2 regions of the Streptomyces sp. NBC_01352 genome follow, and region 1 is predicted to be linked to the other one. Evidence: predicted binding sites of a transcription regulator. Region 1 holds the regulator's gene; the other holds the start of a gene.
The links. The regulator HrcA, encoded in region 1, represses chaperone genes, less so after heat shock. The targets are predictions, from matches to a motif close to TTNGCACTCNGNNNNNCNGAGTGCNAA.
Positions count from the first base shown of each region.

Region 2: a site for HrcA is predicted at 5,623-5,649, ahead of groES (co-chaperone GroES). Genes of this name have one in related genera too.

Region 1 is NZ_CP108354.1:7,195,253-7,206,224, forward strand. It holds gene OG252_RS33390 (DUF3097 domain-containing protein) at 1-568, opposite strand, end outside; gene OG252_RS33395 (MBL fold metallo-hydrolase) at 600-1,331, opposite strand; gene hrcA (heat-inducible transcriptional repressor HrcA) at 1,493-2,509, shown strand; gene dnaJ (molecular chaperone DnaJ) at 2,510-3,649, shown strand; gene OG252_RS33410 (nitronate monooxygenase) at 3,977-5,050, shown strand; gene OG252_RS33415 (16S rRNA (uracil(1498)-N(3))-methyltransferase) at 5,047-5,787, shown strand; gene OG252_RS33420 (VOC family protein) at 5,811-6,206, shown strand; gene OG252_RS33425 (hypothetical protein) at 6,148-6,546, opposite strand; gene OG252_RS33430 (hypothetical protein) at 6,628-7,158, shown strand; gene OG252_RS33435 (S41 family peptidase) at 7,588-10,812, shown strand; gene OG252_RS33440 (histidine triad nucleotide-binding protein) at 10,946-10,972, shown strand, end outside.
Region 2 is NZ_CP108354.1:4,627,200-4,638,171, forward strand. It holds gene OG252_RS21270 (LysR family transcriptional regulator) at 1-763, opposite strand, end outside; gene OG252_RS21275 (MOSC domain-containing protein) at 844-1,512, shown strand; gene OG252_RS21280 (SDR family NAD(P)-dependent oxidoreductase) at 1,611-2,384, shown strand; gene OG252_RS21285 (hypothetical protein) at 2,347-2,553, opposite strand; gene OG252_RS21290 (ester cyclase) at 2,607-3,302, shown strand; gene groL (chaperonin GroEL) at 3,412-5,037, opposite strand; gene groES (co-chaperone GroES) at 5,168-5,476, opposite strand; gene OG252_RS21305 (polysaccharide deacetylase family protein) at 5,725-6,639, opposite strand; gene OG252_RS21310 (polysaccharide deacetylase family protein) at 6,636-7,541, opposite strand; gene OG252_RS21315 (THUMP-like domain-containing protein) at 7,632-8,798, shown strand; gene OG252_RS21320 (RNA polymerase sigma factor) at 8,799-10,064, opposite strand; gene OG252_RS21325 (YciI family protein) at 10,312-10,668, opposite strand; gene OG252_RS21330 (LCP family protein) at 10,820-10,972, opposite strand, start outside.

The DNA of each region.
Region 1 (10,972 bases):
GGCCGACGACGAGGGCGTGCTCGCTGGTCACCGCCGCCGCGATACGGGACTCCTTGCTGCCCGGGACCAAGTGGTCCACCAGGACCCCCAGCCGGGCATCCGGCCCCGGCGCGAAGTCCTCGACGATGGACGGGAGGTCGTCGACGCCCTCCAGGTACTCCACGACCACGCCCTCGATGCGCAGGTCGTCGCCCCACACCTTCTCGACCAGCTCGGCGTCGTGCCGGCCCTCGACGTAGATGCGCCCGGCGCGGGCCACGCGCGCGCGGGCGCCGGGGACGGCGACCGAACCGGAGGCGGTGCGGGCGGGGCGTACCGGAGCCTGGCCGGTGGGGCGTACGAGGGTCACCACCCGGCCCTCCAGGAGGAAGCCGCGCGGCTCCAGGGGGAACACGCGGTGCTTGCCGAAGCGGTCCTCCAGGGTGACCGTGCCCGCCTCGCAGCGGATCACCGCACCGCAGAAGCCCGTCCCCGGCTCCTCGACCACCAGGCCGGGCTCGGCCGGGACCTCTGGGGCCGGCTTGGGCTTCTTCCACGGCGGGGTCAGGTCCGGAGTGTACTGGCGCATTCGGATGACGATAGGAGGAGCTCGGCGGCGGTCACAGCGACACGCCGAAGCGGTCCGCCAGGGCGTCCCGTTGCGCCCGTACGAACGCCGCGTCCACCACCGCTCCGTGACCGGGCACGTACAGCGCGTCCTCGCCGCCCAGGTCCAGCAGCCGGTCCAGGGCGGCCGGCCAGTGGGACGGTACGGCGTCCCGGCCCGCCTGGGGTTCGCCCGACTCCTCGACGAGGTCACCGCAGAAGACCACCTCCGGCGAGCCGGGGACGAGCACCACGAGGTCGTGGGCCGTGTGCGCCGGTCCCACGTTCGCCAGCAGGACCTGGCGGCCGCCGCCCAGGTCGAGGGTCCACTCGCCAAAGACGTGATGGCGGGGCAGGGCCAGGGCGTCGACCGCCTCGTCGGCCAGGTGCGCGTCGAGGCCGTTGCCCACCGCGTCCGCGCGCAGCTCCTCGCGGCCGTGCCGGGCGGTGAACACCGTGTCGATGCCGACCGCGCCGAACACCTCCGCCCCCGCGAACGCCGCCGCCCCGAAGACATGGTCGAAGTGGGGGTGGGTGAGCGCGAGATGGGTCACACGGTGGCCGGCGAGCTCCTCCGCCTGCGCCCGCAGCCGCACCCCCTCCGCCAGGCTCGACCCGGCGTCGATCAGCAGGGCCGCGCCCGCCCCGACGACCAGCCCCACCGTGCAGTCCCAGACCGGAAGCCGGCACCGGCCGACCCCGGGGGCCAGCCGCTCCCACCGCAGCTCTTCCCAAGTCACCGTCATACCGCGACGCTAGCGGGGAAGCCTCCTCGGGCACGACCTCGCAGGCCCGGCCTTGCCCCGGGCGTACCCGACAGCCGTACACTGGCCGGGGTGGGTTGGCACTCGGAAGTGACGAGTGCCAGGCGGGGCGCCGAGGGGTCGACTTTCTGGAGGTGTGCGCGATGCTGAGTGAACGCAGGCTTCAGGTGCTGCGCGCCATCGTCCAGGACTACGTCGGCACCGAGGAGCCGGTCGGCTCCAAGGCGCTCACCGAGCGGCACAACCTCGGTGTCTCCCCGGCGACCGTGCGTAACGACATGGCGGCCCTGGAGGACGAGGGGTTCATCGCCCAGCCGCACACCAGCGCGGGGCGGATCCCGACCGACAAGGGCTATCGGCTGTTCGTCGACAAGCTGGCCGGCGTCAAGCCGATGACCGGGCCCGAGCGGCGCGCGATCCAGAACTTCCTCGACGGCGCCGTCGATCTGGACGACGTCGTGGCGCGGACCGTACGGCTGCTCGCGCAGCTGACGCGGCAGGTCGCCGTCGTGCAGTACCCGTCGCTCACGCGGTCGACGGTGCGGCACGTCGAGCTGCTGTCGCTGGCCCCCGCGCGCGTGATGCTCGTCCTGATCACGGACACCGGGCGGGTCGAGCAGCGGATGGTCGACTGCCCGGCGCCGTTCGGTGAGGCGTCGCTGGCCGATCTGCGGGCACGGCTCAACAGCCGGATCGCAGGTCGCCGCTTCGCCGATGTGCCGCAGCTGGTGGAGGACCTGCCAGAGGGCTTCGACACCGAGGACCGCGGCACCGTCTCGACGGTGCTCTCCACTCTGCTGGAGACGCTCGTCGAGGAGAACGAGGAGCGGCTGATGATCGGCGGCACCGCCAATCTCACCCGCTTCGGACATGACTTTCCCCTCACCATCCGGCCCGTTCTGGAAGCCTTGGAGGAGCAGGTCGTGCTTCTCAAGCTCCTTGGCGAGGCGGGGGATTCGGGCATGACCGTACGCATCGGTCACGAGAACGCCTACGAGGGACTCAACTCCACTTCGGTGGTGTCGGTCGGCTACGGTTCGGGCGGCGAGGCAGTCGCCAAGCTCGGCGTGGTCGGACCGACCCGCATGGATTACCCGGGAACGATGGGAGCGGTACGCGCAGTGGCACGGTACGTCGGACAGATCCTGGCGGAGTCGTAAGTGGCCACGGACTACTACGCCGTTCTCGGCGTGCGCCGCGACGCGTCGCAGGAAGAGATCAAGAAGGCCTTCCGGCGGCTCGCACGCGAGCTGCATCCGGACGTCAACCCCGATCCGAAGACCCAAGAGCGGTTCAAGGAGATCAACGCCGCCTACGAGGTGCTGTCGGACCCGCAGAAGAAGCAGGTCTACGACCTCGGCGGCGACCCGCTCTCGCAGGCCGGCGGCGCCGGTGGCGCGGGCGGCTTCGGCGCGGGCGGCTTCGGGAACTTCTCGGACATCATGGACGCCTTCTTCGGTACGGCGTCCCAGCGGGGTCCGCGCTCGCGCACCCGGCGCGGCCAGGACGCGATGATCCGGCTGGAGGTCGAGCTCGACGAGGCGGCCTTCGGCACCACGAAGGACATCCAGGTCGACACGGCGATCGTCTGCACCACCTGCAGTGGTGAGGGCGCGGCGCCGGGGACCTCCGCGCAGACCTGTGACATGTGCCGCGGCCGCGGTGAGGTGTCGCAGGTGACGCGGTCCTTCCTGGGCCAGGTCATGACCTCGCGCCCCTGCCCGCAGTGCCAGGGCTTCGGCACGGTGGTCCCGACGCCGTGCCCGGAGTGCGCCGGCGACGGGCGGGTACGGTCCCGCCGGACCCTCACCGTCAAGATCCCCGCCGGTGTCGACAACGGCACCCGCATCCAGCTCGCCGGCGAGGGCGAGGTCGGGCCCGGTGGCGGTCCCGCCGGTGACCTGTACGTCGAGATCCACGAGCTGCCGCACTCGCAGTTCCAGCGGCGCGGCGACGATCTGCACTGCACGGTCACGCTGCCGATGACCGCGGCGTCCCTCGGGACCAAGGTCCCGCTGGAGACCCTCGACGGTCTGGAAGAGGTCGACATCCGCCCGGGCACCCAGTCCGGCCAGTCGATCCCGCTGCACGGCCGTGGCGTCACGCACCTGCGCGGCGGCGGGCGCGGCGACCTCATCGTCCACGTCGAGGTCCAGACCCCGAACAAGCTGGATCCCGAGCAGGAGCGGTTGCTGCGTGAGCTGGCCAAGCTGAGGGGCGAGGAGCGGCCTCTGGGGCAGTTCCAGCCGGGGCAGCAGGGGTTGTTCTCGCGGTTGAAGGACGCCTTCAATGGCCGCTGACGCGCGCTGAGGGAGGGCTGCCGGGGGTCCGGGGGTTGTCCCCCGGGCAGACACAGTCAGCCGGGGCAGCAAGGGTTGTTCTCGCGGTTGAAGGATGCGTTCAACGGTCGCTGACGGGGTGGCTGCGGGCGGCATTTTTCGCCCCCGCCGCCCTACCCTTCCCGTCCCTGGGGGGCTGCGCCCCCCAGACCCCCCTGTCGGCCCGAAGGGCCTCGTCCTCAAACGCCGGACGGGCTGGATGCGCGCCGGACGGGCTGGTTGCAGCTGGCGTATGCCAAGGGGAACGCTCGATTCGGACTTGTTCGGGGGACGTGACAACATGCCGTCATGTCCTCCGCACTGACCGATCTCTTCCCCTATCCGATCGTGCAGGCCCCCATGGCGGGCGGCGTCTCCGTGCCGACGCTCGCCGCGGCCGTGTCCGAGGCCGGCGGGCTGGGGTTCCTCGCTGCCGGGTACAAGACGGCCGACGGCCTGTATCAGGAGATCAAGCAGCTGCGGAGCCTCACGGCCCGCCCCTTCGGCGCGAACCTCTTCATGCCGCAGCCGGAGTACGCGGACCCGGCCGCCGTCGACGTGTACGCCCACCAGCTGGCCGGCGAGGCCGCCTGGTACGAGACCGAGCTCGGCGACCCGGAGAGCGGCCGCGACGACGGCTACGAGGCCAAGCTCGCGGTGCTGCTCGACAACCCGGTGCCGGTGGTGTCGTTCCACTTCGGTGTGCCGAGCCCGGACGTCCTGGAGTCGCTGCGCCGGGCCGGCACCTTCACCCTGGTCACCGCGACCACCGCGGAGGAGGCCCTCGCCGTGGAGCGGGCGGGTGCCGACGCGGTGATCGCGCAGGGCGTGGAGGCGGGCGGCCATCAGGGCACGCACCGTGACATCCCGGAGACCGACGGCTCCGGGATAGGCCTGCTCTCCCTGATCGCGCAGGTCCGCGAGACCGTGGCCATCCCGATCGTCGCCGCCGGCGGCATCATGCGCGGCAGCCAGATCGCCGCCGTGCTGGCCGCGGGCGCGAGCGCGGCCCAGCTCGGCACGGCGTTCCTCGCCACCCCCGAGTCCGGCGCGAGCGCCGTGCACAAGCAGGCACTGACCAACCCCCTTTTCGTGCGTACCGAGTTGACCCGCGCCTTCTCCGGCCGCCCGGCCCGCGGGCTGGTCAACCGCTTCCTGCGCGAGCACGGCCCGTACGCCCCCGCGGCCTACCCGGAGATCCACCACCTGACCTCGCCGCTGCGCAAGGCGGCCGCCAAGGCGGGCGACGCGCAGGGCATGGCGCTGTGGGCTGGGCAGGGGTTCCGGATGGCCCGCGAACTGCCCGCCGGGCAGCTGGTGGAGGTGCTGGCGGCCGAACTCGGCGCCGCCAGGACAGCGTTGTCGCGAGGCGGGGCGCTGTGACGGCGCCGGTGTTCGTCGTCGAGCACTTCGACGCGGGCGGCGGCGGACAGTACGTTCTCGACGGCCCCGAGGGGCGGCACGCCGTCTCGGTCAAGCGGCTTCGGGCCGGGGAGAGCCTCGTCCTCACCGACGGTGCCGGGCGCTGGGCCGAGTGCGACGTGGTCGGCACCGAGGGCAAGGACCGGCTGATCGTCCACATGACGGGCGTCGCCGAGGAACCTGCGCCGTCCCCCCGCATCACCGTCGTGCAGGCTCTTCCCAAGGGCGACCGGGGCGAGTTGGCCGTCGAGACGATGACCGAGACCGGCGTCGACGCGATCGTGCCCTGGGCGGCCTCCCGTTGCATCACGCAGTGGAAGGGCGACCGCGGTCTGAAGGCGCTCGGTAAGTGGCGGGCCACCGCCCGCGAGGCCGGCAAGCAGTCCCGCCGGGTCCGCTTCCCCGAGGTCGCGGACGCAGCGACGAGCAAGCAGGTTGCGGCACTTCTCGCCAAAGCCGACTTCGCCGCCGTCCTGCACGAGAGCGGCGCGGAGACCCTGGCCACCGCCGAACTGCCCGCCGAGGGCGAGATCGTGCTCGTCGTCGGCCCCGAAGGCGGGGTCTCCCCCGAGGAGTTGGCGCTCTTCGAGGAGGCGGGCGCGAAGGCGTACCGGCTCGGGCCGACCGTGCTGCGCACGTCGACCGCCGGGACCGCCGCGACCGCCCTGCTCCTCGGCCGCTCCGGCCGCTGGTCCTGACTCTGCCCTCGGGAGAACGGTTCATGGAACTCGCCCAGGTACGCCTGCTCGTCGGCGACTTCGCCGCCTGTTACCGCTTCTACGCCGACGTCCTCGGCCTGAAGCCGCAGTCGGGGGCGACCGAGGGGCCGTACGAGAAGTTCAGCCCGGCCGTCGGCTCCGCGGGAATCGCCCTCCAGGACCGGGACATGATGTCCGCGGTCCTCGGCGACGAGCTGGGCGACGGGGCCACCGGCCACCGCTCCCTGGTGGTGCTGCGCGTCGATGACCTGGACGCATACTGCGCGCAGGTCACCGCTCGCGGGGCGACCCTGCTGTACGGACCGGCCGCGATGACCGACCGGATGCGGGTCGCGCACCTCAAGGACCCGGAGGGCAACCTGGTGGAGCTTCAGGAGTGGCTGCTGCTGCGCGGCTGACGGCCACGGCCGGCAGCAGGTCCCAGCCGTCCAACTCGCCGCCGCCGGACAGCAGTCCGCGCCTCGACGCCTCGTCGACCAGGGCGCGTACGACGCCGGGTTCGTTCAGGTTGGCGTAGTGGCCGTGGGCGTCGCTCACGCCGCCCGAGTGGCCGGGGTAGCCGCCGCCGGCGTCGCGTCCCTCGCCGGACCGGAAGACGATCCGGGTGCGGATGCCGTCGCGGTTCAGGCTGAGGGTCTCGCGGCAGGGCTCGCCGTCGCCGTGCCGGTGGCGGACGGTCCACAGGTAGACGGTCCGCTCGTCCACGACGAGCCTTCGCGGGCTGTGTTGCTTGCGCATCCGTCCACGGTAGAGGTGGGGCGCGCGGGGTGGCCATATGCGCTCTACCGCGACGGCCGGGACGGTGGCAGGCTGCCGCGCATGGGGGCGTTGAGGAGGATTCGGCGTCGGCCGCGCGGGCGGCGGGTGGCGGCTGCGGTGGTGCTGGGCGTGCTCGCCGTGGGCGGGACGGTCGCCTGCGATCCGAGCGGACTGAACTCCGCGACCGTGGCGTACACGACCGACCAGACCGTGACGGACGAGCTGGAGCGGCAGAACGCGGATGTGCGCTGGCTCAACTGCACGGCCTCGTACGGCGACAGCGGCTCGACGCCCACGGCCACCGAGAACGCCGTCGCCGAGGTCGACTGCGAGGGCGAGACCGACGACGGCAAGGACATCACCGTCACCGGCAAGGTCACCCGCGCGGTCAGCGGTGCGTGTGTGCGCGGGGACCTCACCGCGAAGATCGACGGCAAGGAGTGGTTCCACGTGGAGGGGCTGGGGAACTGCAACGCGCGGACCACCCCGCCCGTCAACAACCCCGACCAGCCGGGGCCGACGGTCACGGTGACCGTCACCAAGACCGTCTACTGCCAGAAGGCGCCCCAGTGCTGGCCGGACGGCAAGTGAGCCGCCGTCCGGGGCGGTCGCGTGATCCAAACCTGCTTCAAACCGTCCCTGTGGACTGAGCAGGAGTGAGTCTGCTCAGCCGCACGCCCCGAACGGTCTTGGGCGCACTGGTCCCCGGCGTACTCGACCCCGGGGCAGCGACACGGATCGTGTCCGTGGTCCGATCCCGGGAGGCCGGTTCCCTCACGACCTGGCCAGATGGGTACAGCCAGAGGCGACGGGGAGGCCCTGAACCATCACTCCGGTGGAGCGGGGGCCCCGCACGCTGGCGCCGTACCCGGCGTCCCAGATCACACGATCACCGTAGCCCGAACGGACCAGGACGCCGCAAGCCCGTAAGTCGACCATCATACGATCGAGTTAAACCGTCCTCGTCTACATTCCCCGGCCCCCCTGTCCCCTGTCGCCGGGCGTGCATAGGGTGATCGGGTGACACAGTCAGCGACCGCCGCAGCCTCAGCGTATTTCCGGTTCCCCCACCTGCACGGCGAGTTGGTCGCCTTCACCGCCGAGGACGACGTGTGGCTCGCCCCGCTCGACGGCGGCCGGGCCTGGCGGGTCAGCGCCGACAACGTGCCGGTCACCCACCCCCGCATCTCGCCCGACGGCACCACCGTCGCCTGGACCTCCACCCGCGACGGCGCCCCCGAGGTGCACATCGCCCCGGTGGACGGCGGCCCCGCCAAACGCCTGACCCACTGGGGCAGTTCCCGCACCCAGGTGCGCGGCTGGACCGCGGACGGCGAGGTCCTCGCGCTCAGCACCTACGGCCAGGCGAGCCTGCGCCGCAGCTGGGCCCGCGCGATCCCGCTCGACGGAGGCCCGGCCACGACCCTGCCCTACGGACCCGTAGGCGATGTCGCCCACGGAGGTCCCGGCACGGTCCTGCTGTCCGCGCCGATGGGACGCGAGGCGGCCTGGTGGAAGCGGTACCGGGGCGGTACGGCGGGCAAGCTGTGGATCGACAGGGACGTCCGCGACGGGGAGGGTGTCGGCGAGTTCGTACGGCTGCACGAAGACCTGGACGGGAACATCGAGTACCCCGTGTGGACGGGGGACCGGATCGCCTTCCTGTCCGACCACGAGGGCGTCGGCGCCTTGTACTCCTCCCTCGCCGACGGCTCCGACCTGCGGCGGCACGCCCCACTCGACGGCTACTACGCCCGGCACGCGGCCGGGGACGGCACCCGGGTCGTGTACTCCTCCGCCGGTGAACTGTGGATCCTCGACGACCTCGACGGCGCCGAGCCCCGCCGCCTCGACGTACGGCTCGGCGGGCAGCACACCGACCGGCAGCCGTTCACGGTGAACGCCACCCGCTGGTTCGGGTCGGCCGCCCCCGACCACACCGCGCGCGGCAGCGCGGTCGCCGTGCGCGGAGCCGTGCACTGGGTGACCCACCGCGCCGGACCGGCCCGCGCACTCTCCGCCGAACCCGGCGTACGGGCCCGGCTGCCGCGCACCTTCCGCGCCGAGGGCGAGGAATGGGTGGTGTGGGTGACGGACGCCGAGGGCGACGACGCCCTGGAGTTCGCGCCCGCCACCGGCCACGCGCCCGGCGCCACCCCGCGCCGGCTCGCCGCCGGACAGCTGGGCCGCGTCCTCGGGCTCGCCATGGCACCCGACGGCAGCCGGGCCGCGGTCGCCGCGCACGACGGACGCGTCCTGCTCGTCGAACGCGAGACCGGCGAGGTCCGCGAGGTCGACCGCAGCGAGGAGGGCGACGTCTCCGGGCTGGTCTTCTCGCCCGACTCGGCCTGGCTCGCCTGGTCGCACCCCGGCCCCGGCCCGCTGCGCCAGCTGCGGCTCGCCAACACCACCGACCTGTCCGTCACCGAGGCGACCCCGCTGCGGTTCCGGGACTACGCCCCGGCGTTCACCCTCGACGGCAAGCACCTCGCCTTCCTCTCCAACCGCTCCTTCGACCCGGTCTACGACGAGCACGTCTTCGACCTGGCCTTCGTGGTCGGCGACCGCCCGCACCTGATCACGCTGGCCGCGACCACGCCCTCGCCGTTCGGCCCGCAGCGGCACGGCCGCCCCTTCGAGGCCCCCGACAAGGACGAGACGCCCGACAGCGAGGGCACCCCGGCCACCCGCATCGACCTCGAAGGCCTCGCCGACCGGATCGTGCCGTTCCCGGTGGAGGCGGCCCGCTACTCCAACCTTCGGGCCGCGAAGGACGGCGTGCTGTGGCTGCGGCACCCGGTGCGCGGTGTCCTCGGCTCCTCCCGGGCCACCCCGGACGACCCGGACCCGCACACCGAGCTGGAGCGCTACGACCTCGCCCAGCAGCGCATCGAGCACCTCGCCGCCGACGCCGACCACTTCCAGGTCAGCGGCGACGGCAAGCGGGTCCTGCTGTGGACCGACGGCCGGCTCAAGGTCGTGCCCAGCGACCGGCGCGCCTCGAACGACGACGACAGCGACACGAACATCACCGTCGACCTCACCCGCGTACGGCAGAGGGTCGACCCGGCGGCCGAGTGGCGGCAGATGTACGAGGAGACGGGCCGCGTCATGCGGGACCACTTCTGGCGCCCGGACATGAACGGGGTCGACTGGCCCGGCGTCCTCGACCGCTACCGTCCGGTGCTGGACCGGGTCGCCACCCATGACGACCTCGTCGACCTGCTGTGGGAGGTCCAGGGCGAGCTGGGCACCTCGCACGCCTACGTCGTCCCGCGCGGCGGCCACGGCGGCGGGCCCCGGCAGGGCCTGCTCGGCGCCGACATCTCCCGCCATGCGGACGGCACTTGGGTCATCGACCGCATCCTCCCGACCGAGACCTCCGACCCGGACGCCCGCTCCCCGCTCGCCGCGCCGGGCGTCGCCGTGCGCGCCGGGGACGCGATCGTCGCGGTGGCCGGGATGCCGGTCGACCCGGTGACCGGACCAGGGCCGCTCCTCGTCGGTACGGCGGGCAAGCCGATCGAGCTGACCATCTCGCCGTCCGGCGGGGGCGAGGTACGGCACGCGGTGGTCGTGCCGACGGCGGACGAGGAACCGCTCCGCTACCACGCGTGGGTCGCGGACCGGCGGGCGTACGTCCACGAGAAGTCCGGCGGCCGGCTGGGGTATCTGCACGTGCCGGACATGCAGGCGCCCGGCTGGGCCCAGATCCACCGCGACCTGCGGGTGGAGGTGGCACGGGAAGGGCTGGTCGTGGACGTCCGCGAGAACCGGGGCGGGCACACCTCCCAGCTCGTCGTCGAGAAGCTGGCCCGGCGGATCGTCGGCTGGGCCGTGCCGCGCGGGATGCGGCCGTACAGCTACCCGCACGACGCACCCCGGGGGCCGGTGGTCGCCGTCGCGAACGAGTTCTCCGGGTCGGACGGGGACATCGTCAACGCGGCGATCAAAGCGCTGGGGATCGGGCCGGTGGTCGGTACGCGGACGTGGGGCGGGGTGATCGGGATCGACAGCCGGTACCGACTGGTCGACGGGACGCTGATCACGCAGCCGAAGTACGCGTTCTGGCTGGAGGGATACGAGTGGGGCGTGGAGAACCACGGCGTCGACCCGGACGTCGAGGTCGTGCAGCGGCCTCAGGATCACGCTGCGGGGCGGGACATGCAGTTGGACGAGGCGGTTCGGCTGGCGCTGGAGACGTTGGAGTCGGCGCCTGCCAAGGTTCCGCCCGCGTTGCCGTGACCGTCCCTGGGGGCTCCGCCCCCAGACCCCCGGCCTGTGCCCACCCACCACCCGACTCGGTCGGACAAGAGGTGGACCTCGCCTCGATAGCATGCCCCTTGTAAGAGATCACCGGCGTGAAGGAGGCACACGCATGGCAGGGGAACCGCAAGGCGACTGT
Region 2 (10,972 bases), 2.6 Mb from region 1:
GCCGTACGGACTCGACGGCGAGCTGGGGCAGGACGGCGACGCCGAGGCCGGCGCCCACCAGGCCCACCACCGCCGGATAGTCGTCGGTCGCGAAGTCGATGCGGGGGGTGAAACCGGCGCTCTCGCACACCTCGACGAGCTGGCCGCGGCAGCGCGGGCAGCCCGCGATCCACGGTTCCGTGGCGAGTTCGCCGATGGCGACGGATTCCGCGCGCGCGAGCCGGTGCCGCTCGGGCACGAGGGCGACGAGCCGGTCGGTCAGCAGCGGCCGTACGACGAGGTCGTCCCACTCCTCGGCGCCCGCCGCCCCCTCGTACCGGAAGGCGAGTGCCAGATCGCAGTCGCCCTCGCGCAACAGGGCGACGGACTGCGGCGGTTCGGCCTCCTCCAGCGAGACACGAGTCCCCGGGTGTTCGGCGCGCAGGGCCGCGAGGGCCGTCGGTACGAGGGTGGAGCTGCCGCTGGGAAAGGAGACGAGCCGGACCCGCCCGGCGCGCAGGCCCGCGATGGCCGCGACCTCCTCCTCGGCCGCGGTGAGCCCGGCGAGGATCCCGGCGGCATGCCGCACCAGCGCCTCGCCGGCCTGGGTCAGCCGCATCTCGCGTCCGCTGCGGATCAGCAAGGGCGTGCCGACGGACGCCTCCAGGGCCTTCATCTGCTGGCTGACGGCGGGCTGGGTGCAGCCCAGTTCGCGCCCCGCCGCCGAGAAGGAGCCGGTGGTGGCGACGGCGCGCAGCACGCGGAGATGACGGGCCTCGATCACCCTTTGAGCATAAGCGGAGCTTGGGGCTCTCGCAGAAAACTCTGTCGACACTTTGGGGTGGGTTCGCCTACCGTGCGCTCATGAAGCTTCTCTCGGTGAATCTCGGCCGCGCGAAGGCCGTGCCGTACACGGACCAGCCGGAGGGTCTGACCGGCATAGACAAGCGGCCGACCGACGAGCCCGTGAAGGTGGCCGCGCCCGGGCCCAAGGGCGTCGGGGCCAGCGGGCTGGCCGGGGACACCGTGTGCGACACCCGGCACCACGGCGGCAACGACCAGGCCGTGTACGCGGTGGCCCGCGAGGACCTGGACGACTGGGAACGCGAACTGGGGCGCACGCTCGCGAACGGCGCGTTCGGGGAGAACCTCACGACGGAGGGCATCGACGTCTCCGGCGCGCTGATCGGCGAGCGCTGGCGCGTCGGGTCGCAGGTGGTGCTGGAGGTCAGCAGCGGGCGGATTCCGTGCCTCACCTTCCAGGGGCACATGGGTGAGCAGCGGTGGGTGAAGCGGTTCACGCAGAAGGGAGCCTCGGGTGCGTACCTGCGGGTGATCGAGCCGGGCGAGATCCGCGCCGGGGACCCCGTCGAGATCGTCCACCGGCCCGACCACGACGTGACGGTGGCCCTGGTGTTCCGGGCGATCACCACCGAGCGGTACCTGCAGCCGCGGCTGCTGGCGGCGGGCGAGGCGCTGCACTCGGAGGCGCGGGAGTGGGCGCGGAAGTACGTGCAGAAGCACGGAGCCTGACGAACACTCAACGGGGCTGCCGCTCGCCCGCCCTTCAGGCGCCAAAAGGCCCTGTCCAGGGAGCGGACGCGCACAGTCCGGGTCATTAACCTGGCGCCATGACAACGGCTCTCATCACGGGTTCCACCGCGGGCATCGGTGCCGCCTTCGCGCGACGGCTGGCGGCGGACGGGCACAACCTCGTCCTGGTCGCCCGCGACACCAAGCGGCTGCGGGAACAGGCGACCGAACTGCACGACCGGCACGGCATCGAGGCGGAGGTCGTCACGGCCGACCTGGCCACCGACGACGGCATCGAGACGGTCGCCGCCCGGCTGGCCGACCGCAGAAACCCCGTCGACCTGCTGGTCAACAACGCGGGCTTCGGCAACAAGGGCCGCTATCTCGACGTATCCATGGCCGACGAGCTGATGATGCTCAAGGTGCACTGCGAGGCGGTACTCCGGCTGACCTCGGCGGCGACCGAGGCGATGCGCGAGCGGGGCCGCGGAGGCGTCGTCAACGTCGCGTCGGTGGCCGCCTTCCTGCCGCGCGGGACGTACGGCGCGTCCAAGGCGTGGGTCGTGCAGTTCACCCAGGGGGCGGCGAAGGATCTGGCCGGCAGCGGGGTGCGGTTGATGGCGCTGTGCCCGGGCTTCGTGCGGACGGAATTCCACCAGCGGGCCGGAATGGGGACGGACAACATCCCGGGATGGATGTGGCTGGACGCGGACAAGCTGGTGGCGGCGGCGCTCAACGACCTCGCGCGGGGGAAGAGCGTGTCGATTCCGGATCCTCGGTACAAGGTGATGATGGGGGTGGTGAAGGTGGTGCCTCGGGGGTTGCTGGGCGGGATCAGTTCGCGGACGGGGCGGAAGTACGGGCCGCAGTAGGGTCGCGCAGGACCTCGACGACCCAGGAAACCGCTCGCGGTTCCAGGCGCATGACGGCCGGGAGGGCGTCGAGCCACGAGCCGTCACCGAGGAGGAGACGTACCGCGAGTTCGCGGCCGACGGCCGGGGCGACGACGTGCCAAACGGACAGGAGGCGCCGGGGCGTCACGGTGGGAGAATGGTGCTGTTCGGCCGGGCCCAGGGGGGTCTGGAGGTGGTGTCATGACCTTTGTGCAGCTCATCGACTGCAGGACCAGTCGGTTCGACGAGATGAACCGACTGATGGACAGGTGGGTCGAGCAGACCCGGGGGAAACGGACCGCGACGCACGCGGTGGTCGGGAAGGATCTGTCGGACGCGTCGCACTTCGTCGAGATCGTGGAGTTTCCGTCGTACGAGGAGGCGATGCGGAACTCCAATCTGCCCGAGACCGAGCGGATCTTCCGGGAGCTGGTCGCCCTGTGCGACGGGATGCCGACCTTCACCGATCTGGACGTGGTGCGGGACGAGCAGCTCAACCGTGGGGTGGCGCGGGCGTTCTTCGAGGAGGCCGGGCGGGGCGAGCCGGAGGCCGTGTTCGAGCGGTGCACGGACGACTACGTGGATCATGATCCCGCCAATCCGCAGGACCTCGGCTTGCGCGGAGCGCGGGAGGAGTACGCCGGCTGGCGGCGCTCCTTCGACTTCTCGTTCCGGGTGGACGACCAGGTCGCCGAGGCGGACCGGGTGTGCACGCGGTGGACGTGGACCGGGCGGCACACGGGCGAGTTCCTGGGGGTCGCGGCCACCGGGCAGGAGGTCACGATGACCGGGACGACCTGGCACCGGTTCCGGGACGGGAGCATCTGCGAGGGGTGGTGGCAGTACGACCGGGCCGGGCTGCTGGAGCAGTTGGGGGCAGTCGCCCAGACCCCGTGAGTCCCCAGCACTTCCCATGACCCGCGCATCACACCCCGTGACCCGCGAAGGGGAAAGCCCCCGCTCCCTCAGAGGGAGCGGGGGCTTCTTCGTGCGAGCTCCTGGTGCCTCAGTGGGAGTGGCCGTGGCCGTGGCCACCGGCGGCCGGCTCCTCTTCTTCCTTCTTCTCGACGACCAGGGTCTCGGTCGTGAGGAGGAGGGAGGCGATGGAGGCGGCGTTCTCCAGGGCGGAGCGGGTGACCTTGACCGGGTCGATGACGCCGGCCTTGACCAGGTCGCCGTACTCGCCGGTCGCGGCGTTGAAGCCCTGGCCCTTGTCGAGCTCGGCGACCTTGGCGGTGATGACGTAGCCCTCGAGGCCCGCGTTCTCCGCGATCCAGCGCAGCGGCTCGACGACCGCGCGGCGGACGACGGCGACACCGGTGGCCTCGTCGCCGGTCTTGCCGAGGCCGCCCTCCAGCACCTTGGCGGCGTGGACCAGCGCGGAGCCACCACCGGAGACGATGCCCTCCTCGACCGCGGCGCGGGTCGCGGAGATGGCGTCCTCCAGGCGGTGCTTCTTCTCCTTCAGCTCCACCTCGGTGGCGGCGCCGACCTTGATCACGCACACGCCGCCGGCCAGCTTCGCGAGGCGCTCCTGGAGCTTCTCGCGGTCCCAGTCGGAGTCGGTGTTCTCGATCTCGGCCTTGATCTGGTTGACGCGGCCCGTGACGTCCGCCGAGTTGCCGGCGCCGTCGACGACGGTCGTGTCGTCCTTGGTGACCGTGACGCGGCGGGCGGAGCCCAGCACGTCCAGGCCGACCTGGTCGAGCTTGAGGCCGACCTCCTCGGAGATGACCGTGGCGCCGGTGAGGACCGCCAGGTCCTGCAGCATCGCCTTGCGGCGGTCACCGAAGCCGGGGGCCTTGACCGCGACCGCGTTGAAGGTGCCGCGGATCTTGTTCACGACCAGGGTCGACAGGGCCTCGCCCTCGACGTCCTCGGCGATGATCAGCAGCGGCTTGGAGGCACCCGCCTGGATGACCTTCTCGAGCAGCGGCAGCAGGTCCTGGATCGAGGAGATCTTGCCCTGGTTGATGAGGATGTACGGGTCGTCGAGGACGGCCTCCATACGCTCCTGGTCGGACACCATGTACGGAGACAGGTAGCCCTTGTCGAAGGCCATGCCCTCGGTGAAGTCCAGCTCCAGGCCGAAGGTGTTGGACTCCTCGACGGTGATGACACCGTCCTTGCCGACCTTGTCCATCGCCTCGGCGATGAGCTCGCCGACCTGGCTGTCCTGGGCGGACAGACCGGCCACGGCGGCGATGTCGGACTTCTCGTCGATGGGGCGGGCGGTCGCGAGGAGCTCCTCGGAGATCGCCTGGACCGCGGCGTCGATGCCCTTCTTCAGGGCGGCCGGGGAGGCACCCGCGGCGACGTTCCGCAGGCCCTCGCGGACCAGCGCCTGGGCCAGCACGGTGGCGGTGGTCGTACCGTCACCCGCTACGTCGTTGGTCTTGGTCGCCACCTCCTTCACCAGCTGGACACCGAGGTTCTCGTACGGGTCGTCGACCTCGACCTCGCGGGCGATGGTGACGCCGTCGTTGGTGATGGTGGGGGCGCCGAACTTCTTGTCGATGACGACGTTGCGGCCCTTGGGGCCGATCGTCACCTTGACCGTGTCGGCGAGCTTGTTGACGCCGCGCTCGAGGGCGCGACGGGCGTCCTCGTCGAACTTCAGGATCTTCGCCATGGGAGCGTGAGCCCTCTCGGAAATCTAGGTGAAATTAGCCGCGCCCCCGGCGCCCGGCTCATGAGTGATCGCGGGGGGCCAGGGGCGCAGCTCAAGCAATGTGCTTCGCGGTGAGGCGAAGCGAGGTGAATTACTTCTCGATGATCGCGAGAACGTCGCGAGCCGAGAGGACGAGGTATTCCTCGCCGTTGTACTTCACTTCGGTGCCGCCGTACTTGCTGTACAGCACGATGTCGCCGGTCTTGACGTCGAGCGGAAGACGCTCGCCGTTCTCGAAGCGCCCGGGGCCCACGGCCAGGACGACGCCCTCCTGGGGCTTCTCCTTGGCAGTGTCCGGGATGACCAGGCCAGAGGCGGTGGTCTGCTCGGCGTCGAGCGGCTGGACCACAATGCGGTCCTCGAGCGGCTTGATGGCAACCTTGGAGCTGGTGGTCGTCACGATCCGACCTCCCCCTTCGGAGATCTCACGGGGTTAACTGTCTGAGGTGGCGACCAGGTCGATCCGTCGTCGCGGGTGCCGGACCTGCCCGTCGCGTAGTTGGCACTCTCCAGGGGGGAGTGCCAGACCCGAGACTATGACTGTGATTAGCACTCGGTCAAGCGGAGTGCCAATGCGGTGCGGCGCGGCGGTGAGGTTTTCAGCTGGCGTTCACGCGCGGAGACCGACCTGGGCCGACCCAGGCCGAGCTAGAGGTAGTCCTCCAGCCTGCCCACCGTCAGCCCCCTGCCCTGGATCTGCCGCAGCAGCCGGGTCGTCCGTTCGGCGAGTGTGTCGCCGGTCGGCTCGCGCGAGGGCATCGAGACGATGTCGCCGGGGCGCAGGCGGCTCTCGCCCTCGGTGAAGGTCAGGTCGCCGTTCTCCGCCGAGGCCCGCCACAGGACGACCGCCGAGAGGCCGCAGTCGGCGGCGGCGCGCAGGGTGGTGGTGTCGTACGTGCCGTAGGGCGGGCGGAAGAGGCGGGGGCGGATACCGAAGCGGGAGCGGAGTTTGTCCTGCTGGCCGCAGATCTCGGCGCGCTGGCCGGCGTACGGCAGTCCGCGCAGGGCGGGATGGTCGAGCGTGTGGTTCTGGATGCTCGCGCCGACCGACTGGAGGCGCGCGAAGTGGCCGTATCCCGGCCCCACGACGCTGTCCGTGAGGAACATGCTGACCGGAAGCCGCAGTTCACGCACCATGTCGACGAACCGCGGGTCCTTCTCGGCGCCGTCGTCGTAGGTGAGGAAGACGACCCGGTCGCGGGTGCGGACGTGGTGGACGACGGGCGGCAGACCCGGGCGCGCGGCGGGGGGCCTGGCGGCCGGTCTCGGAGCCGGGGCCAGAGGGGCCGCGAGCCCCCAGCGGCGGTACGGCCGCTCACCCGCGCCTTCCGGACCGTACGAGCCCGTGCCCCCCGGGCTGTAGGAGCCCGTGTCCTCCGGACCGTACGACCCCGCCCCGCTCGGTCCGTACGGCCCCGCCCTGCGCGGCCCGTACGTCCCCACGCCCCCGGTCGCCTTCTCGCCCAGCCGTTCGGCGGGATCGGCGGGCTGGGCGGTCTGGGTTGCACAGCCGGCGAGGAGGGCCGCTGTGAGGGCTCCGGACGCCAGTGCCCGCCACCTCACAGGTAGTCCTCCAGGCGGGCCACGGCGTACCCCTCCCGCGTGACCTTGTTCAGGAAGCGGCGGATCATGTCGGGCATCGTGCCCTTCCAGTCCTGTCGGCCCCGGAAGTGGCTGAGGACGATGTCGCCGGGGCGGATCTTCCGGTCCCACTCGCGGTACTCCCAGCGGTCGACGAAGACCTCCTCGTTCCACAGGGGCGCGTACTTGATGCCGCAGGACTTGGCGGCGCGCAGGGTGGCCTCGTTGTAGCTGCCGAAGGGCGGGCGGAAGAGGGTGGGGCGCTTGCCGTAGCGCTTCTCGATGACCTTCTGCATGCCGCAGATCTCGCGCTTCTGGCGGGCGTACGACAGCCCGGGCAGGTAGGGGTGACGGAGGGTGTGGTTGTTGAGGACGACCCCGTCGGCCTGCATCTTCCTGAAGTACCCGTAGTCCCCCTTGACCAGGTAGTCGCTGAGGAAGGCGGTGTACGGGATCTTCAGCTCGCTCATCATCCGCAGGAACGCCGGGTCCTTCTCGGCACCGTCGTCGATGGTGAGGAACACGATCTTGTGCTTGGTGGGGACGGTGGTGAAGACCGGCGGGAGGCTGTCGTAGCGGTGGCCGTCCACCTCGAAGCCCCTGCGGGTGGTGATCGTCGACTTGGCGGCAGGGGGGCGCGGGGGTGTGAGCGGGACCTCCTTCAGGCCCCAGCGTTTCGCCGCCGCCACTCTGGCCTGGTGCGCGGCGCGCAGCTCGGCCGTGCGCCCCACCTTCGCGCCTTGCTGGCCGGCGGCGGGCCCGACGTCGGAGCCGTCACCGCCCTGCGCACAGCCGGAGACGAGGGCAGCCACGGCGAGCACGGCGATGCCGCCCCTCAGCGTCACACATGACCGACTTTTGTCATTTTGTCCTACTGTTCGCATGGTGCGGGATCCTCGCAGGACGCCCCCGCGAACCCGGGGCGACACCTCCACCGCGGGCAGACCATCCACCGACTGGCCCACAATGAGCCGGTGAACGACCTCGCTCCCCTCCTCACCCCCGAGGGCCGCGCCCTCCTCGACGCGGTGCGCGGCACCGCCCCCGCCGACGAACTCGCCGTCGCCACCCGGCTGCGCCGCGAGCACCCCGCCGACCTGGTGTCGGCGGCGCTCGGACAGGCGCGGCTGCGGCAGCGGGCGGAGGCGAAGTTCGGGGCCGAGGACGCCGGGCGGATGTTCTTCACGCCGAACGGGGTCGAGCAGTCGACCCGGGCGAGCGTGGCGTCGTACCGGGCGGAGCGCTTCCGGGCGCTGGGGGTGCGGTCGGTGGCCGATCTGTGCTGCGGGATCGGCGGGGACGCGATCGCGCTCGCGCGGGCCGGGGTCAGGGTGCTCGCCGTCGACCGGGATCCGGCGACCGTGGCGGTGGCGCGGGCGAACGCCGACGTGCTCGGCCTCGACGACCTCATCGAGGTGCGGGAGGCGGACGTGACGGAGGTGGACACCGCCGGCTACGACGCCGTGTTCGTCGACCCGGCGAGGCGCGGCGGGCGCGGCCGGATCTTCGACCCCGAGGCGTACTCACCGCCGCTGTCCTGGGCGATCGGGACCGCCCTCAAGGCACCGCACGCCGCCCTGAAGGTCGCCCCCGGCATCCCGCACGAGGCCGTGCCCGCCGACGCGGAGGCCGAGTGGATCTCGGACGGCGGGGACGTGAAGGAGGCGGTGCTGTGGTTCGGGACCGGGGCGGGCGCCGTACGGGCGACCCTGCTGCCGGGTCCGCGCACGCTCCTCGGCCGGGGCCTGCCGAATCCCCGGGTCCGATCCGTCGGCCGGTACCTGTACGAGCCCGACGGCGCCGTCATCCGCGCCCATCTGGTCGCCGAGGTCGCCGAGGACCTCGACGGCGGGCTGGTCGACGAGACCATCGCGTACATCACGGCCGACGAACTGCGGCCGACCCCGTACGCCTCCGCGTACGAGATCACGGACCGACTCCCCTTCAACGTCAAGAAGTTGAAGGCCCTGCTGCGGGAGCGGGAGGTCGGCATCCTGACCGTGAAGAAGCGGGGGTCGGCGGTGGAGCCGGAGGAGCTGCGCCGCAAGGCCCTCCCCAAGCAGCACGGGCGGAACTCGGCGACCGTGTTCCTGACGCGGGTGGCGGGGGCGCCGACCATGCTGCTCGGGCATCCCGCCTGATCAGGACGCCTCGGCCTCGGCCGCCCGCCTCAGCAGCAGCTCCCGTTCCCGCGTGTTGTGCGTCAGCTCGGCCGCCCGTACGAACTCGGCCCGAGCCTCCGCCGTACGGCCCAGCCGCAGCAGCAGATCGCCCCGCACGCTCGGCAGCAGGTGATAGTCGCGCAGCGCCGGTTCGGCGGCCAGGGCGTCGACGATCTCCAGCGCCGGGGCCGGACCGTCCGCCATCGACAGGGCGACCGCACGGTTGAGTTCGACGACCGGGGAGGGGGCGCGGGCGGCGAGCAGGGTGTACAGGGTGGTGATGGTCCGCCAGTCGGTCTCCTCGTAGGAGTACGCCATCGCGTGGCAGGCGGCGATGGCGGCCTGGAGGGCGTACGGGCCCGGGGCGCCGGTGGAGGTGGCGTCGGCGCGGCCGAGGGCGGTGATGCCGCGGGCGATGAGCATGCGGTTCCAGCGGCGGCGGTTCTGGTCCTTGAGGAGGACGGGTTCGCCGGACGGGCCGGTGCGGGCCGCCGATCGCGAGGTCTGGAACTCCAACAGCGCGGTCAGGGCGTGGACTTCCGGCTCCTTCGGCATCAGGCCGGACAGGACGCGGGCCAGGCGTAGGGCGTCCTCGCACAGGCCCGGGCGCAGCCAGTCGTCGCCGACGGTGGCGGCGTAACCCTCGTTGTGGATCAGGTAGATGACGTCGAGGACGGAGCCGAGGCGGGCCTCGCGGTCGGGGCCGTACGGCACCTCGAAGGCGATGTTCTTCGTGGCGAGGGTGCGCTTGGCGCGGACGATGCGTTGCGCGACCGTCGGTTCCGGGACCAGGAACGCGCGGGCGATCTCGGCCGTGGTCAGGCCGCCGAGCAGACGCAGGGTGAGGGCTGTGCGGGCCTCGGCGGACAGGACCGGGTGGCAGGCGGTGAAGACCAGGGGGAGCAGGTCGTCGTCGATGTCCTCGGGGTCGGCGGGCTCCTCCGGCGGGGCCGCGTCCGACAGGTCCCGGCCGATCTCGGCGAGCTTGCGGGCGTAGTTCTCCCGGCGCCGGATCAGGTCGACGGCGCGGTGCCGGGCGGTGGCCATGAGCCAGGCGCCCGGGTTGTCGGGGACGCCGTCGCGCGGCCACTGTTCCAGGGCCGCGACCAGCGCGTCCTGGGCCAGCTCCTCGGCGATGCCGACGTCCCGGACGATGCGGGCGACGCCGGCGATGATCCGGGGCGACTCGATACGGAAGACGGTTTCGACGGCTCCGCGCGGGTCGGCGGTGGGCTGTGGTGTCACAGCCCACCATCAGACACCCGCGAAGGCCTGCCGCCAAGGAGCGCTCAGCCGGCAGCCCCTGGTGCCGTGGCAGGCGACGTCTGCCCGTCAAGGAGCGGCGTCCGGTGCGTGCTCTCGGCGTGCCGGCCGGCCGGAAGGCGTAGGGCCTGGACGTACTTGGGCTTTCGGCCGGTGCGGCGAGTGGGGGCACCCCCTCTGGGGGAGCGTGTCGGGCGTCGCGACGGGGCGAACGTTGCCTGCCGCGACACTAGCCCTCGGCGATCTCCCGCACCTCGCAGGTCACCGTCCAGTGCTCCTCGTGCACCTTCAGGAAGCGCTTGGTCCACTCGATCGCCTCGGCCTTGTCCTTGGCCTGGATGATCGCGTAGCCGCCGACGACCTCCTTGGACTCCGTGAACGGCCCGTCCGTGACGGACAGCTGCCCGCCCTCCCACCGCACCCGGTTGCCCTGCGCGGTCGGCGTCAGCCCGGCGGTGTCCAGCAGGACGCCGGCCTTGGTCATCTCCTCGATCAGCTCCCCCATCCGCTGCATCAGCTCGGGGCTGGGGCCCTCGGCGGGCGCGGTGTTCTCGTCGACCTTCACCAGCGACAGGTAACGGGGCATGGTGGCTCCTCGTGCCGTGCGGGCCGGGTCCTTCCCGGCCTCTCACCCCAGCGTCGAACGGGAGCCACCCGGATCGACATGCCCGACGGACTTCTTCGCGGAGTCTTCCTCCGTCTGCCTCCCCGACCACTCGGGGCACACAGCTCGGCGCTCAGCGCAGCGACTCCCACAGCTCGCGCGCCTCCGGCTCGTCCGCCACCACCCGGTACTGGTTCGAGGGCGCCGTCACCACCGGCATCGTCACCGTCGTCACCCGGTCCGCCGACAGGCCGTGCAGGCTCTCGCCGAGGCGCATCAGTTCGGT